Regions from separate parts of the Micromonospora sp. NPDC003944 genome, predicted to be linked through region 2. Evidence: riboswitches for the same ligand, from Rfam matches in the RefSeq annotation. Region 2 holds a riboswitch; the other holds the start of a gene.
What was found. Region 2 has a riboswitch for S-adenosylmethionine ahead of thrC (threonine synthase). Riboswitches for the same ligand answer to the same signal wherever they lie in the genome.
Positions count from the first base shown of each region.

Region 1: another riboswitch for S-adenosylmethionine. It lies ahead of ACWER9_RS13585 (ABC transporter substrate-binding protein); the one in region 2 lies ahead of thrC (threonine synthase).

Region 1 covers NZ_JBSGIV010000022.1:12,538-21,052, forward strand. The annotation lists gene ACWER9_RS13550 (amylo-alpha-1,6-glucosidase) at 1-1,699, opposite strand, end outside; gene ACWER9_RS13555 (SCP2 sterol-binding domain-containing protein) at 1,696-2,115, opposite strand; gene ACWER9_RS13560 (mycothiol transferase) at 2,198-2,707, opposite strand; gene ACWER9_RS13565 (2'-5' RNA ligase family protein) at 2,788-3,303, shown strand; gene ACWER9_RS13570 (hypothetical protein) at 3,512-3,697, shown strand; gene corA (magnesium/cobalt transporter CorA) at 3,720-4,847, opposite strand; gene ACWER9_RS13580 (amino acid transporter) at 5,032-6,972, shown strand; SAM riboswitch class IV at 7,059-7,170, shown strand; gene ACWER9_RS13585 (ABC transporter substrate-binding protein) at 7,443-8,309, shown strand; gene ACWER9_RS13590 (amino acid ABC transporter permease) at 8,349-8,515, shown strand, end outside.
Region 2 covers NZ_JBSGIV010000005.1:85,902-94,416, forward strand. The annotation lists gene ACWER9_RS04065 (hypothetical protein) at 1-350, opposite strand, end outside; gene ACWER9_RS04070 (cold-shock protein) at 446-649, opposite strand; gene ACWER9_RS04075 (N-acetyltransferase family protein) at 975-1,505, shown strand; gene paaN (phenylacetic acid degradation protein PaaN) at 1,588-3,261, opposite strand; gene ACWER9_RS04085 (N-acetyltransferase family protein) at 3,312-4,331, opposite strand; gene thrC (threonine synthase) at 4,568-5,854, opposite strand; SAM riboswitch class I at 5,865-6,000, opposite strand; gene ACWER9_RS04095 (DMT family transporter) at 6,069-7,031, opposite strand; gene ACWER9_RS04100 (ArsR/SmtB family transcription factor) at 7,123-7,428, shown strand; gene ACWER9_RS04105 (DoxX family protein) at 7,639-8,088, opposite strand; gene ACWER9_RS04110 (DUF4232 domain-containing protein) at 8,262-8,515, shown strand, end outside.

The sequences.
Region 1 (8,515 bases), on a different contig from region 2:
CGGCGGCGATCAGGGCGTTGTCCGCCGGCCACACCGCCCCCAGGTGGGCGCCCACCGGGTTGTACGGGCGCTGCCCGGTGGCGAAGGTGCGCACCCCCCAACCGCTGAACAACCGCGGCCCGACCAGGTGCTCGGCGACCGTCTCCGCCCGGTCGTCCGGGACGATGCCGCTCCACAGCAGATGCCCCATGTTGGAGGCCAGCGCGTCGACCGGCTCACCGTACGGGTCGAGCGCCAACGCGTAGTAGTCCCGGTGCGACAGCCAGAAGTCCCGGTTGAAGCGGTCCTTCAGCGCGGCGGCTTCCCGCTCCAGCCGGTCGGCGTACGCGGGGTCGCCCCAGAACTCCCGGGCCAGCCGCGCGCCGCGCCTCTTCGCGTCGTACGCGTAGCCCTGCAACTCGCAGGTGGCCCGGGGGAAGGCGGGTTGCCGGTCGTCGGCGCTGGTGATCCCGTCCGGGGAGTCCTTCCAGCACTGGTTGATCGCGCCGTCGCGCTCGTTGCGACGCTGGTAACGCACGTAGCCGTCCCCGGTCAGGTCGCCGTACTCGTCGATCCAGTCCAGCGCCATCCGGGCCGGGTGGCGCAGTTCACGCACCAGGTCCGCGTCACCGGACCACCGCTCGTACTCGTCGAGCAGGACGACGAAGAGCGGGCTGGTGTCCGCCGAGCCGTAGTACAGCGCGTTGGCCCGGTCGCCGAACACGCCGGACTCGCCGTAGCGGAGGTGGGCCAGGATCTTGCCCGGCTCCTCGTCCAGGTCGTCGTCGAGTTGGCTGCCCTGCATGAAGGCCAGCATCCGCAGCGTCGCGGGGGCCAGTTGGGGGGTGAACGCGAGCGTCTCCAGACAGGTGATGATGCTGTGCCGTCCGCACAACCACATCGCCCACGGCAGACCGGCGATCGGCACGCGGGCGTCGTACGACAGCGGCCGGTACCGCAGTGCCGCCAGGTCGGCAAGGCTGCCCCGGTACATCTCCTCCAGACCGCCGCGCTCGGCCACCAGTTCCGGGGCCTGGTCCATCCAGTCCGTCAGGCTCTCGCGCATCCCGGTCCGCACGGCCCGCTGGTGCGACTCCAGGGAGGCACGGACGTCCTGCCCGTCCTCGCCGCCCATGGTCATCGCGACGTGCAGGTCGGTCTCCCACTTCCCCTCCGGGGCGATCCGGATCCGGAACGTCATTCCCCCCTCGTCCACATCGACGGGCACGGTGCTCCGTACGGTGGTCTGGCGGACGAACCGCTGCCGTTGGTAGCGCAGCACCAGCTGCTGGTTCGCCGAGTCCGCGACGACCTCGACGGCCCGCTGACGGAGGTGCCCGATCTCGGCGATGTCGGTGAAGTCGCTCGCCATCTCCAGCCGTATCTCGAAGTCGGCGGGCTGCGGCGAGTGGTTGAGCACGGTGATGTTCTCGTGCAGACAGTCGTGGATGGAGCGGTGGCGGATGATCGACACGTCGGTGTCGACGTAGTGGCTGGCCGCGCCGGGGACCAGGAAGAACCGGGTCTCGAAGTACGTCATGTCGTCGCGGGAGAGGGCGTTGATCCGTTCGCCGTCGATCCTGAGCACCCAGTGCGACAGGAAGCGGGTGTCGTACGCGAAGAGGCCGACCGGCGACCTCGGGTCGCTCTCGATGTCGCCCTGGGCGTCGCTGATCGCGAACACGTTGCCGGCGATCACGTGCAGCAGTTCCTGCTTCACGAGAGTTCCTCCCGAGCGTCCGTCGCGCTTCGGTCCGGGGCCCGGGCGGCCAGGGCGGTTCGGCCCAGGTCCCGCGGGTGGCGGGCGCCGCTCGGCCCCGCGAAGATCCGCCGCAGCACCATCAGCAGCCGCATGTCGCCCTGGAGGGTGAGGTCGTTGCGCAGCAGGGCCGCCCCGGGGTGCAGCCGACCGTCGACCATCTGGTCGAACACCCACCGGTCCGCGCGGACCACCAGATCGGCGTCGTCGGTCGACCGCGCCACCTGGACCTGCTGGTCGCAGATCGTCAGGTACCAGTGTTCGGTGCTGCCGTCGTCGCGTACGTCCAGTCGCAGCGTTCCCGCGGTGGTCTCCGGCAGGTTGGGACGCCGACCGGCGTCCAGCTGTTGCAGGTACTGCTCCGCCGTCGCGCCCATCAGGTCCCCTCCCCACGGCTTCCCGCAGGATTACCCGGGCCGGGGTGAGCGCGGTTCACCCGAAGCGGGTGAGGGGAGTACGTCAGTCGACCTCGATCAGGCCCCGCAGGTAGGCGGCCTGCCCGACGTGTTGCAGGTCGTCCTCGGCGATGCTGACCAGCCGGACGCCGAGGGTGACCGGCGGGTCCCACCCCTCGTCGACCACGCGGTCCAGGTCCGCCGGGCCCAGGCCGGTCAGGAAGCTCCGGGTACGCGCCGCGACAGCCTGGTAGTAGTCGACCAGCACCTGCGCGCTCTCCGGCCGTACCGCCGCGACCTGGGCGGGCGAGTGCCCGTAGCCGGTGTCGTCGGGGTCGGTGGCGAGCCCGAACCGACCCGCCCAGTCGCCGCTCGCCCAGATCTGGTCGGCGTCGAGGAGGTCGGCGACGTGGTGGTCCTGTACCCGGGTGAGGTGCCAGACCAGCCAGCCGACCGAGTTGACGCCCGGCCGGGGCTGGTGGCGCAGTTGCTCCGGGCTGAGCCCGTGGACCGCCGCGCGGACGAGGTCGGGCAGCCGGTCGTACGCCTCGGTCAGCAGGTCACTCACGTCCACGGGCCACGCCTCCCTGATCGGTTACCCGGTCAGGTACCGCCGGACCGGGGCGGGCAAACCTCGGCCGTTACGGTGATCGAATGGTCGCCGCGCTGGAGTTGTACCTGGACCCGGATGCCACCCGCCGGATCCGGGTGCTCTGGGACGCGCTGGAGGCCGAGGGCGTGCAGAGCATGCGGTCGCTGCTGGAGCAGCGCCACCGCCCGCACGTGTCGCTCGCGGTGGCGCCCCGCTTCGACCCGGAGCAGGTCGCCGAGGCGTTGCGGGGGACCGTAGTGGCCGCCCCGCTGCGGCTCGAGTTCCAGCACGCCGGCCAGTTCGTCGGTCGGGTGCTCTGGCTCGGCCCGGCGCCCACCCCGGAGTTGCTGGCGCACCACCGGCTGGTGCACGACCGGCTCGCCGGCGCCGGCATTCCCCTCGCCGAGCACTACCAGCCGGGGCGTTGGGTGCCGCACTGCACGCTCTCCATGCGGGTGCCGAACACCCTGATGGCCGCCGCGGTGCGTCGCTGCCTGGAGGTGTTGCCGCTGGCCGCGACAGTGGTCGGCGCGGCGCTCACCGACCACGCGCGCGGCATCGCCGAGCCGCTGCCTTGACCGTGGCTCGACCGTCGATGCGTAATGTCCGGTTTGGCGGGCGACAGTCGGAAACCCGAAAACAAGCGGTGCGGATGCGGCCGGGCGTGGGAAGGTTCGAGTGGCTGCCGTACCGGTGGTGGGCTGCTGACAGGTGGTCTGCCCGGCCGGTGGCGTGGGTCTGCCCCGCGCCGCCCCACGGCGGTTTCGACGAGGAGAGGCAGGGCCCATGCAGGCTCAGCGCAGGCCACCGCGTGCGGAGCGGAGCCAGACCCGGGACGACCGGACCGGCGGCGGGATGACCGGGGCGGCCACGCCACTGACGATCTGGGCGGCCGCCGTACTGCTCGGCCGGATCAGTGCCGGCGACGACGACGTCGAGGACGAGCGGCACATCCTGCGCGGCATCGAGTGAGTCCCGGCCTCAGGCACCCGGCTCAGAGCCAACCGCGCCGCTTGAAGATCAGGTAGAGGGTGCCGCAGACCAGCAGCATCAACAGCAGCGCGAAGAGATAGCCGAAGCGCCAGTTCAGCTCGGGCATGTGGACGAAGTTCATGCCGTACACGGTGCCGATCAGCGTGGGAGCGAAGAGGATCGCCGCCCAGGAGGAGACCTTCTTCAGCTCCTCGTTCTGGCTGTAGCTTGCCGCGGTGAGGCTGCGCATCTCCTCGTTCTGCTGCTGCGAGACGAGGGTGGCGTTGACGGTGAGGATGTTCTGCAACAGGTGCCGGAAACCGTCCACCCGCTCCACCACCTGGGTGAGGTGGTCGGTCACGTCGCGTAGGTAGCGGCGCAGTTCCTCGTCGGCGCCGGCACTGCCGTCGGCAAGCGCGCCGAGCACGCTGAGCAGGGGGCGGGCGGCCCGCTGGAACTGGATGACCTCGCGGCTGAGACCGTAGATGCGGCGGCTGGCGTTCGGGTCGCCACCGAAGACCTGGGTCTCGATCTCGTCGATGTCGTTCTCCAGTCCGGCCACCACCGGCGCGTACCCGTCGACGACCTGGTCGAGGATCGCGTACAGGACCGCCTCCGGGCCCCGCGCGAGCATCTGCGCCTCGGTCTCCATCCGCCGCCGCACCGCGGCCAGGTCCGGCGCCTCACCGTGTCGGACGGTCACCACGAAGCCTGGCCCGATGAACAGGTGCAGCTCGGAGAACTCGACCTCCTCCCGGAGGTCGTCGTAGCGGGCGGCCCGCAACACCACGAACAGGGTGTGCCCGTACCGCTCCAGCTTGGGCCGCTGATGGGCGTTGATCGCGTCCTCGACGGCCAGGTCGTGCAACCGGAACTCCCGGGCCAGCGAGGTGATCTGGTCGATGTCGGGCCGGTACAACCCGATCCAGGCCATCGCGCCGTCCTGCTCCTGGAGGCAGCGGTACGTCTCGGCCAGGCCGGGCGGCGAGGCGAACCGGTGCCCCCGGCGGTAGACCGCGCTGTCCACCAGACCGCCCTGGGGCGCGGCGGCCGGCGACTCCGTGGGCGGCGGCACGCCGACCCTCGTCTCGTACTCGTCGAGTTGGCGGCCGAAGCCACCACCCGGGCGGAAGCGACGGCCGCCGACCATGCCCTGTCCCTCCCCCGGTGCCCTCCGGTCCGGCGCGCGCGCCAACCCGGGAGCGCTGCTTCCCCCCTGTCCCGGGCCCGAAACCCGCCCCGGCGTCGGCCGGGTTCCGCTCACCAGCGGACGGGGACAGCCCGACAGGCGGATACTCACGGTGACCGTGGGCGGGATGACGGGGGACGCGCCGGTGACTGTCGACAGACGCGCCCGCCGGTTGCGGGAATGGTTGCTCGACGCCGGCTCGGACCAGGCCGTCCAGCACCCGGGGCCGCACGGGCGCCCGCCGGAGCACCGGCACCACCCGTGGTGGAGGGTGATGTGCCTGACCGGGGTCGACTACTTCTCCACACTCGGTTACCAGCCGGGCATCGCCGCGCTGGCCGCCGGGGCACTCTCGCCGGTGGCGACCCTGGTGCTGGTGCTGGTGACCCTCCTGGGGGCGCTGCCGGTCTACCGGCGGGTGGCGGTGGAGAGCCCGCACGGCGAGGGTTCCATCGCGATGCTCGTCCGTCTGCTGAGCTACTGGCCGGGCAAGTTGCTGGTGCTGGTGCTGCTCGGCTTCGTGGCCACCGACTTCATCATCACCATCACCCTCTCGGCCGCCGACGCGACCGCGCACATCGACGAGAACCCGTTCTGGCCGAGCGGGCTCAAGGGTCACGAGGTGCTTGTCACGCTGCTGCTCGTGGCGTTGCTGGGCGCGGTGTTCCTGAAGGGATTCACCGAGGCCATCGGGATCGCCGTCGTCCTGGTCGCGGTCTACCTGACGTTGAACGCGGTGGTGGTGGTCGACGCGCTCTGGCGGGTGGCGACGCATCCCCACGCGGTCGGCGACTGGACCACCATGCTGACCACCGGGCACGGCGATCCCTGGTTGGTGGTCGGGTTGTCGCTGCTGGTCTTTCCGAAGCTGGCGCTGGGCCTGTCCGGCTTCGAGACCGGTGTGGCGGTCATGCCGAGCATTCGGGGTGACCCGCAGGACTCGGAGGCACGACCGCTGGGCCGGATCCGTGGCGCGCGTCGGCTGCTCACCACCGCGGCGCTGATCATGAGCGTCTTTCTGATCACCAGCAGCGTGACGACCACCGTGCTCATTCCGCCGGAGGCCTTCCAGCCGGGCGGGCCGGCGAACGGGCGGGCGCTGGCGTACCTGGCGCACGCCCACCTCGGTGAGGTGTTCGGCACCGTCTACGACCTGTCCACGATCGGAATCCTCTGGTTCGCGGGCGCGTCGGCGATGGCGGGTCTGCTCAACCTCGTGCCGCGCTACCTGCCCCGTTACGGCATGGCGCCGACCTGGGCGCGAGCCGTCCGGCCGCTGGTGCTGGTCTTCACCGGCGTGGCCTTCCTGATCACGATCGTCTTCGAGGCCAGCGTGGACGCGCAGGGCGGCGCGTACGCCACCGGGGTTCTGGTGTTGATCACCTCGGCCGCGACGGCGGTGACGCTCGCGGCGCACCGGCAGCGTCAGCGTGGCCGCACCGCCGCGTTCGGAGTCATCGCGGTGATCTTCATTTACACCACGCTTGCGAACGTGGTCGAGCGTCCGAGCGGCGTCAAGATCGCAGCCTGTTTCATCGGCGGGATCATCCTGGTGTCGGTGCTGTCCCGTCTGATGCGGGCCTACGAGCTGCGCGTCGACCACGTCGAGCTGGACCCGTCCGCGGCCCGGATGATCGACGAACGCGCCGGGAGACGGATCCGCCTCGTCGCGCACGAACCCGACCGACGCGACGAGGCGGAGTACCGCGCCAAGCTGGCGCAGACCATGGCCGACAACGACTTCCCGGACGACAGCGACGTCATCTTCGTCGAGGTCACGGTCACCGACCCGTCCGACTTCGAGACCGAGCTGTTGGTACGCGGCAGCATGGCCGACGACCGCTTCCCGGTGCTCAGCCTGGCCAGCTCATCGGTGCCCACCGCGCTCGCCGCCCTGTTGCTGGAGATCCGCGACCGCAGCCACCGGCGCCCGCACATCTACTTCGAGTGGTCCGAGGGTGGCCCGACGCGCAACTTCCTGCGCTACCTGGCGTTCGGGCAGGGCGCCATCGCCTCGGTGACCCGGGAGATCCTGCGCCGCCACGAGCCCGACCCGGGCCGTCGACCACACGTGCACGCCGGCTGAGCTGCGTACGGGCGGCCCGACGCGGACGGTGAGCGTGGTCATAACGACTGGACGCGCCACCCGGTCCTGCTGCTAGCCTCGGCGCAGGTCATGAGCGCCAGCGCGAAGCCCCGGCTCGCTGGCCGGCAACCCTCCTCCGCGGTGGGGTGCCCCGGGTGAAGACCAGGCACCGGCACGACGTCGGTGCAAGCGTGGCCTGGCACCCAGGTCAGCACAGACCCGGGAGAACCATGCGCATCCTCAGCACCGCCCCACCGACCGACGTCGCGGATGTCCGCACCGGTCGACCCTCGCCCGCACTGACCCGGCGACGGCACGTGGACATGATGCGAATGTGCAGCGCCGCCTGTCGTCGCGGCACCACGCGCTAGCACCCCCTTCCGGAACACCTTCCCACCGGTACGCCCCTCGGGCGCGCCGTCGGTGGCGTACACCCGTACGCGCCGAGACACCACCCTTCGGAGACACCCGTGCGATTCCTTCCTGCCCTGACCCGTGCCGCTGCCCTGGGCACGGCCGCGATCCTCGCCGCCACCGCCCTCACCGCCTGCGGCGACGACAGCTCGTCCGACGCCACCGCCAACCCGTACGGCCTGGCCCAGCCGGGAGTGTTGCGCGCCGGCACGCTCACCGACGCCCCGCCGAACGTCTACCTCGAGGACGGCAAGTTCACCGGCTTCGACAACGACCTGCTCACCGCCGTGGCCGGCAAGCTCGCCCTCAAGGTCGAGTTCGTCGGCACCGACTTCTCCGCGCTGCTCAGCCAGGTCAACAACCGCAAGTTCGACGTCGGCAGTTCCTCGATCACCATCACCGAGGCCCGCAAGAAGACGGTCGACTTCGGCAACGGCTACGACTTCGGCTACTTCGGCCTGGACGTCCCGGCCGGCTCGTCGATCACCGGCTTCGAGCAGCTCACCGGCAAGCGGGTCGTGGTGGTGCAGGGCACCGTCCAGGACGACTACGCCACCGGCAAGCAACTCAACCCGGTGCGGGTGCCGGACTACAACGGCGCGATCAACCAGCTCAAGGCGGGCACCGCCGACGCGTGGATCGCCCCGGCGGAGATCGGCGAGAAGTCGGCCGCCGACAGCAAGGGCAAGATCACCGTGGCGGCCAAGCAGCTCAGCCCGGCGCCGACCGCGTACGCGGTGGCAAAGGGGAACGACAAGCTGCGCGAGGCGCTGAACAAGGCCCTGGACGAGGTCATCGCCGACGGCACCTGGACCCGGTTGCAGGCGCAGTACTACCCGGGCCGACCGATCCCGGCGGACTTCAAGCCGGGCAGCGGAGCGGTCACGGTGGCGCCGTCGGCGTCCGCGTCGGCCGCGTCCTGAGCCGGTGACGAGCGAGCGGGGCGGTAGGAGAGACGACCGATGGATCCGTTGAGCACCCTGTGGGAGACCTTCTTCGACGCCGACGCGATGCGCGAGGCGCTGCCCGAGATGCTTACCGTCGGGCTGCCCAACACGCTGATCCTGGCGGTCTCCGCCGCCCTGCTCGGCTCGGTGCTGGGCCTGCTGCTGGCCGTCGCCGGCATCTC
Region 2 (8,515 bases):
GTGACAAGGGCGTCGTTCGGGTCGAACCCGTGCCCCGGCGGGTACCAGCCCACCGGCGGCCCCGGATACCACGGCTGCCTTAGGTAGGGACCCGACCCGGGCGGATAGCCCCCGGTGGGCGGGAACGCCCAGCCCTGCGGTGGCGGGGTGGCACCCCAGGCACCCTGCGCCGGATCCCAGCCCGGAGGCGGACCGGCCGGGCCGGAGGGCGGCCCAGCCGGAGGCAGGCCCGGCCCCCAGCCGGGCGGCGGAGCTGCCTGGCCAGGGTTGCCGGGGGGCGAGGACGGGTCGGACGGGTCCGGCTCCCCCGACCCGGTGGAGGGAGAGGGCGGGGGTGGCTGGTCGGTCATGAACGCTCCTCGGCATCGACTGGAACGGTTCACGATCTTCCCGGCTGCACGCCCCTGCCGCAGCCCCGACTCGCGGGGCCGATCGGCCAGGAAGATCAGCCGATGACGCGCACGTGCTCGGCCTGCGGACCCTTCTGGCCCTGGGCGATCTCGAACTCGACCCGCTGACCGTCGTCCAGCGCCTTGTAACCGTCCATCTCGATCGCGGAGAAGTGGACGAACACGTCCTGACCGCCGTCGACGGCGATGAAGCCGTAGCCCTTTTCAGCGTTGAACCACTTCACGGAGCCCTGTGCCACGGTGCACTTCCCTCACTCTGCGCGGCGTTGCCTGACCCGGTGCACGGCACGGCCGGGCACCACCGACCACCGACTCAGCGATCGATGACCGCCATTGACATAGGTGACCGAAATCGCACGCTACACGAGGAGTGACGGCCGCGCACGGCCACAAATCGGACACACTTCGGGGCGTTCCGACCACACTGATCGGTCGGGTTCCCGATCCGTCGGATTCGCGCGCGTCATTGCGAGTGAAAGGGTGGGCCGCAGGGCGCAGCCGAGCTGACGGCACTCCGGCAGAGCACACGAAACGATGTCCAGCCGCTGTGGTAGGCATGCGGACATGACCACCGACATGGGCCCGTCGGCCCTGCGGCTCGCGGAGATCCGTCGGGTCCGCCCGGAGGACGCCGCCCGGATGCGGGCGCTGCGCCTGGAGATGCTTGCCGACGCGCCGTTGGCCTTCCTGGAGACCCTGGCGGACGCGGCAGCCCGACCGCACAACGAGTACGCCGCCCGGGTCGCGTACACCTCGGCCGGTTCCGGCAACGCGCAGTTCATCGCCGACCCGGGCGGCCGGCTGGTCGGGCACGCCGGTGGCACGACCGCGCCGAACGAACCCGGGCTGACCGTGATCTACGCCGTGTACGTCACGCCGACCTGGCGCGGCAGCGGACTGCTGGGCGAGCTGATCGACGGGGTGGCCGCCTGGTCCCGAGCCTGTGGCCGCCCGGAGCTGCTGCTCGAGGTGGTGGTCGGCAACGACCGCGCCTATCGCGCCTACCAGCGCCTGGGCTTCAAGGACACCGGTGTACGGGTCCCCCACCCCACCATCCCGGCGCTGACCGAGCTACAGATGCGCCGCCCCGCCTGACCCCGGTCCGGTGATCAAGAGGTTTGCGTCAGAAACGGCGCTGATGTTGACGCAAACCTCTTGATCACCGAGAGCAGCTGAATCAGACGTGTCGCCGCGACTGCACGATCCGGAACCGGTTGGCCACGTACGCCCCGTCCGTCAGCGCCGAGTTGGCGGCCGCGTTGGCACCACTGCCGTGGAAGTCCGAGAACGCCGCCGACTGGTTGACGAAGACGCCGCCGGTGAGGTTGCAGGACAGGTGCACCCCGACCTCGACCGCCACCGCCTCGGCGGCGTCCAGCACGGCCTCGTCCGTCGAGTAGACCCCGGCGGTGAGCGCGCCCTTCTCGCCGACAGTCCGGCGCAGCAACTCCAGGCTGTGCGCGGTGGAGTCGGTCGCGATGGCGAACGAGATCGGCCCGAACCACTCCCGGCCGTACGTCTCGGCGTCGTCAGCGGTCAGCTTCACGATCGTCGGGGTACGCACCACCGCGTCGGCGTACGACGGGTGGGCGACGACCCGCGACTCGAGCACCGGCTCGCCGACCTTGGTGACCTCGGCCAGCCGCTCCAGCACCCCGTCGTTGACGATCGCGCCGGTCAGCTCCACGCCTCGGGCCGGGTCCGCGGTGAGCTTGCCGACCGCGGCGGCGATCCCGCCGGCCACCTCGTCGAAGCTCTTGTGCCCCTGGTCGGTCTCGATGCCCCCAGCCGGGATGAGGATGTTCTGCGAGGTGGTGCACATCTGCCCGCTGTAGAGGGTGAGCGTGAAACCGAGGTTGCGGCACATGCCGGCGAAGTCGTCGGTGGAGTCGACGACGACTGTGTTGAGGCCGGCCTTCTCGGTGTAGACCGAGGCCTGCCGGGCGTGGGTCTCCAGCCAGTCGCCGTACTCGGTGGAACCGGTGAAGTCGACGATCTTGATGGAGCGGTGCAGGGCCAGGTCGCTTGCGAGCTTCTCGCCGGGCGCCTCGGCCGCCAGCATGATCAGGTTCGGGTCGAACCCGGCCTCGGCGAGCACCTCCCGGGCGTACTTCACGGTGATGGCCAGCGGCAGCACCGCGCGCGGGTGCGGCTTGACGATCACCGGGTTGCCGGTGACGAGCGAGGCGAACAGCCCGGGGTACGAGTTCCAGGTCGGGAAGGTGTTGCAGCCGATGACGAGCGCCACCCCACGCGGCACCACGTGGAACGTCTTGGTCATCCGCAGCGGGTCACCCTTGCCGGCGGCCTTCTCCCAGCCCGCCGTGCCCGGGTGCCGGGTCATCTCGGCGTACGCGTACGCCAGCGCTTCCAGCGCCCGGTCCAGCGCGTGCGCGCCACCGGCCTGGAAGGCCATCACGAACGCCTGCCCGCTGGTGAACTGCACCGCGTTGGCCAGCTCGAAGATGTTCTTGTGCAGCCGGTCGAGGATCTCCAGGCAGACGCCCACCCGGGCCTGCGGGCCGGCGTCACGCCAGGCCGGCAGCGCGGCGGTGGCGGCGTCGACCAGCTCGTCGGTGCCGGCGTGCGGGTACCGCACCGCCAACTCAACCCCGAAGGGGCTCGTCTCGGTGGCGACCCGTGCGCCGCTGCCGGGCTGGTCGAGCGGGAAGTCACCACCGAGGTACGCCTCGAAGGCGGCCTTACCGTCGGCGGCGGCGGTTTCGCCGTACACCCGGGGGCTCGGGGATTCGGGATAGGCGGACCAGTAGCCCCGCTCCGTGATCGCGGTCAGCGCACGGTTGAGGGTGTCGGCGTGCCTGTCGTACAGGGGATGCGGGGTCTCCGTCATGCCCGCAATCATGCCTGAGTCGGGTCCGCGAGCAGTAGCGCCGACACCCGTCAGAGGGTGAGCTGCCAGTCGGTCCAGGCGTCCACCTGGCGGAAGCCGAGCTGCTCGTTGATGGCCACCATGTAGCTGTTGCTTGCCGCGTTGAAGGTGTCGATCACCTGTACCGCCGGCTCGTGGGTCAGCAGGTGGTGCAGGTTCTCCGCCTTGGCGATGAGGCCGAGCCGGTGCCCACGGTGTGCGGGGTCGACGATGGTGATCTGCTGGAACGCGTGCCAGTCGGCGGAGGCGCCCACGTCCAGCAGCGTCCACGCGACAAGCCGGCCGGACGCTTCGTGCCGCATCCCGAGGTGGTAGCGGCGCCGACCCCGGGCGTCCAGCGCCCGTTCGTTGCCGCGGATGCGCTCGGCGTCGACCTGCTCCGGCTCCCACTGCACGTCGCCCATGGGCGCGTCCATCAGCAGCCGACCGTCGAGGTAGGCGACGTCTGTGACGTACTCCTGCGGGGTTGTTCCCTGCCAGCAGACCGAGTGGTAGCCCTCGGCTCGCGGCCGGGCCTCGGCGAGCGCCGCCCGCAGCGCGACCCGGTCGATCTCGCCGACGTCGAGTCGGCGACGTACCTCGGCGAGGGCAGGCTGGGCTCCGATCGCGGCGGCGAACGCACCGCCCGCCCCGCTGCGGTCCGGCCCGCCGGGCAGCGCGGAGACGGCCATCGCCACGACCCGCTTGCGGCCGTGCTCGCGGAGCAGGCGCACCCCGTACTCGTGCAGGGCCCGACCCACCCCCCGACGCCGCAGCTCGGGGCGCACCATCAGCTCGGCGGTGGCGTTGTCGGGGTTGTCGAGCTGCGGCAGGTCGAGCTGGAGGTAGCCGGCCGGCACGCCGTCGAGTCGGGCCAACGCCCAGAGCGACCGGGTGCCGGGCATCGGGGTGTGGAAGAGCGCGTCGAAGCGGCGCCGGCAGGAGGGCGGGAAGTCCGGCAGATCGGCGTCGTTGACCGCCGCCCCGATCCGGTACGCCTCGTCGACCGAGGCCCGGTCAGCGCCGTCGAACGGCGCGATCGTGATGCTCATGCCGTCGAGCGTGCACCGGGGAAAAGCGATCGGGCCAGCGATTAATCGCTGGCCCGATCGGACGTGGTCGGGAGGGACACTCGCACAACGCCTCCGGCGTTGGGTCGCAAGAACTTCAAAAGTCTTCGGCGAAATGCCCTCCCGCACGGAGCATCTTGCGCCGTCCGGTTCCTGCCGTCAAGTCCGTAGCGGCGGTTTTTCCACACTCACAGCGAAAACCCAGTCACCGGCTGGATTCAGCCGAGGAGACCGGCGTCCCGGGCGGCGCGCAGCGAGGGCTTGATGTGGTGGGTCGGCCCGACCTGGCCGGCCACCGCGTCGATGGTCTTCAGACCTTCGCCGGTGTTGAACACGACGGTCTCGGCCGTCGGGTCGAGCCGACCGGACTCGACGAGCTTGCGCAGCACCGCCACTGTCACCCCGCCTGCGGTCTCGGCGAAGACCCCGGTGGTGCGGGCCAGGTCTCGGATGCCCGCACGGATCTCGTCGTCGTCGACGTACTCCATCCAGCCGCCGGTGCGGCGGACCGCCTCCAGGGCGTAGAGACCGGCCGCCGGGTCGCCGATGTTCAGCGACTTGGCGATGCCGGTCGGCTTGACCGGGATGATCGTGTCCGTGTCGGCGTGCAGGGCGGTCGCGATCGGGTTGCAGCCTGCGGACTGCGCGCCGAAGACCTTCCAACCACCGGCCGGCGCCTCGACCAGGCCGACCTCGACCAGCTCGGAGAACGCCTTGTCAATCTTGGTGAGCAGCTCGCCGCTGGCCATCGGAATGACCACCTGCGCCGGGATCCGCCAGCCGAGCTGCTCGGCCACCTCGTAGCCGAGGGTCTTGGAGCCCTCCGCGTAGTACGGCCGGACGTTCACGTTGACGAACGCGGTGTCCTCGAACTCGTCGGTCTCCACCAGCTCGCCGCAGAGCCGGTTGACGTCGTCGTACGAGCCGTCGATGGCGACCAGCTCGCCGCCGTACACGGCGGTGGTGATGACCTTGCCCTGCTCCAGGTCGCTGGGGATGAAGACCACCGAGGGCACCCCGGCGCGGGCGGCGTGGGCGGCCACCGAGTTGGCCAGGTTGCCTGTCGACGCGCAGGCGAACCGGGTGAAGCCGAGCGCCTTGGCGGCGGTGAGCGCCACCGAGACGACGCGGTCCTTGAACGAGTGGGTGGGGTTGGCGCTGTCGTCCTTGACCCAGAGCGGCGCGGTGATGCCCAGCTCGGCGGCGAGGTGCGGGGCCGCCACCAGGGGCGTGAGCCCCGGGTCGAGGCTTACCCGGCTGGCCGGGTCCTGACCAGCGGGGAGCAGCGCGGCGTACCGCCAGATGTTGTTCGGGCCGGCCTCGATCTGCTCGCGAGTGACGGTGGCCAGCGCGGCGGCGTCGTAGTCGACCTCCAGCGGGCCGAAACACTCGTAACAGGCGTGCTGGGCGGCGAGCGGGTAGCGGGCCGAGCAGGCACGGCAGACCAGGGCGCGGGCGGGGCTGGCCGAGGTGTCGATGCCGGAGGTGACGAGCGTCGACGTCATGTCGAGAGTCCTCTCATCTTTCCCCGCATCGCACGGTGCGGCGGGGACGGAATTGGCACCTGCCCCGCGGGTCGCTCAGCGGTGAGCGCGCGGGGTGGTTGCCGGGGCGTCGTCGGGCCGTATCCCTCAGCCCCTCTGGATGAGGTATTCAGTTGTGCCGCCGAGTCTAGGACAACGCTGTCGACCCTTGCTACCGCCGATCCCACACAGTGGGTCAGCGGGCGCTCACCGCAACCGGGTCGGTCACCGCGACCGGGTCGGTGACGGCGCTCGGCCCTGGCAGTGCCGGGGTCCGGGGTCGGGCGGCGAGGTTCGCGGCGATCAGGGCGGCGATCGTGATGGCGGCCCCGACCAGCTCGACGGGCTCCGGGTGGTAGCCGCGGGCGATCTGCACCGCGAAGGTGGTCACCGGGACCAGATTCATGAACAGCGCGGCGTTTGCGGAACCGAGTCGCTGCACACCGGTGTTCCAGGCCAGGACCGAGATCACCGCACCCACCAGCACGGCGTACGCCAACTGCGGGGCGACCGCCGCGAGGTCGGCGGCGGCCGGCGCGTGCTGCCAACCGACCGCGTCGGCGCCGATGCTCAGGACGAGCATGGCCGCCGTACCGGCGAGCGCGGTCAGGGTGGTGAAGCGCAGGGGGGACCATTCCCCGAACCGACTGGCACCGTGGGTGTAGATGCCCCAGCCCAGCACCGCGCCGATCATCATCAGCCCGCCCAGGCCGAACTGGCCGAGCCCGGCCAGGCTGCCGCGCGTGATCACCAGGCCGACTCCGAGGAGCGCCACCAGGGAGAGGGCCAACAGGAGCGGCTTCGGGCGTACGCCGTCGCGAGCCCAGCGGACGAGCTGGGTGATCACCGGGGTGGTGGCCACGAAGAGAGAGATCTGCTGCGGTGCGGCGTGTTCGAGTGCCAGGTTGGTGAGCAGGTTGAAGCCGGCGAAGCCGACCACTCCGAGCACCACGACCTCCCCCGCCCGACCACCGTGCCGCAGCGCGCCGGCCCCCTCGCGGAGCAGCAGGATGGCGACCAGGACGACGGCGGCCAGCAGGTAGCGCGCGGTGGTCAGGTTGAGCGGGTCGACCCGGTCGAGCGCACTGGCCAGGATCGGGAACATCACGCCCCAGCCGAGCACGGCGACCAGTGGGTACGCGGTGGCGCGGGATCGCATCGGTAACTCCAATGTTCGAGTATCGTCGAACCAACGACACCGACCATAGGGTCTTGTTCGATCATTGTCGAACAAGGGTTACACTGGTCACATGGAGCCGCATGAGCCCGACCTGACCGACGTCCCGGTCACAAGCGTGTTGGCCGCACTCGCCGACGACGTGCGGCTACAGATCGTCCGGGCACTTGCCGAGGGTGGCGAGGCCGCCTGCGGCAGCCTCGACTTCGGCGTCTCCAAGGCGACCCGCAGCCACCACCTCAAGGTGCTGCGCGAGGCGGGCCTGACCCGGACCAGGGCCGCCGGCACCAGTCGACTGGTCCGGCTGCGCCGCGACGAGGTGGACAAGCTCTACCCCGGCCTGCTGGACGCGGTCCTCGCCTCCCGCCCGCCGGCCTGACCGCCTCGACTCCCTGGTCCCGGACCTGCACCGCGCCCGATTCCCGGACCTTCCCGCCCCTGGCCCCCTGGCCACGGACCTGCCCCGCGCAGCCTTTGGAGCTGAATCGTTCACGGCATCACCCGACCGACCGCTCCCCCAGACCACTCCCCGGCGCGCGTCGCCGGAACCACCTCGTCGGGGCTCCGGCGACGCGCGGAACGGGTGCGGTCAGACGGACACCGGGCTGGGTTCGGCCACCCGGGACGACGGAGCGTCGGTGCGGCGTCGGGAGAGCAGTGCGTCGAGCGCCCACGGGCCGGAGCCGAGCGCGGCGACCAGCAGGAACGACCAGCAGAAGAGGGCCGACAGTTCGCCGCCGTTGTGCAGCGGCAGCAGGTGGTCCGGCTGGTGCACGACGAAGTAGGCGTACGCCATGGAGCCGGAGGCGAGGAGCGCGGCGGGTCGGGTGAAGAGCCCGACCAGCACCAGGGCGCCGCAGACCAGCTGGATCAGGGCGGCCCACCAGCCGGGCCAGGTGCCGAACGGTACCGCCTTGCCAGTCATCGGGTTGCCGCCGAACAACCCGAACACCGAGGACAGGCCGTGCAGCGTGAACAGCAAGCCGATCACGATGCGGAACAGGGACAGGATCGGCCCGCCGAGCCGAGAGACGTTCATCGAACCTCCATCGAAGAGAGCGAATAGGTCTCGTCAATCGTGAAGGACACAGACATCGAAGAACATAACTTCCTTGCTGGTGGGAAGATCCCTCGTGAAAGCGGTGTGACCCCTGATGCCGCAACAGCAAGTGCAAGCAGCGGTGGGGCGCCTTGATGGGAGAGGATCGGTGGATGATCTCCAGCCACACGGCAACACGGCGACGGGCCGGCGTAGCGATCGCGGCGGCCCTTCTGCTCGCCGCCTGCACCCCCGGCGACCATCGCGGCCAGGGCGGGGACCCGACCGGGCCGCCGCCCGCCGCGTCGAGCCCGGAAGCGGGCCCGTCCGCGAGCGTTACGCCGTCGGTCGAGTGCCCGACCAGCGGTATTCGGATCCGGTCGACCGGCGGGGACGCCGCGATGGGCCTGCGCGCCCTCGGCGTGGA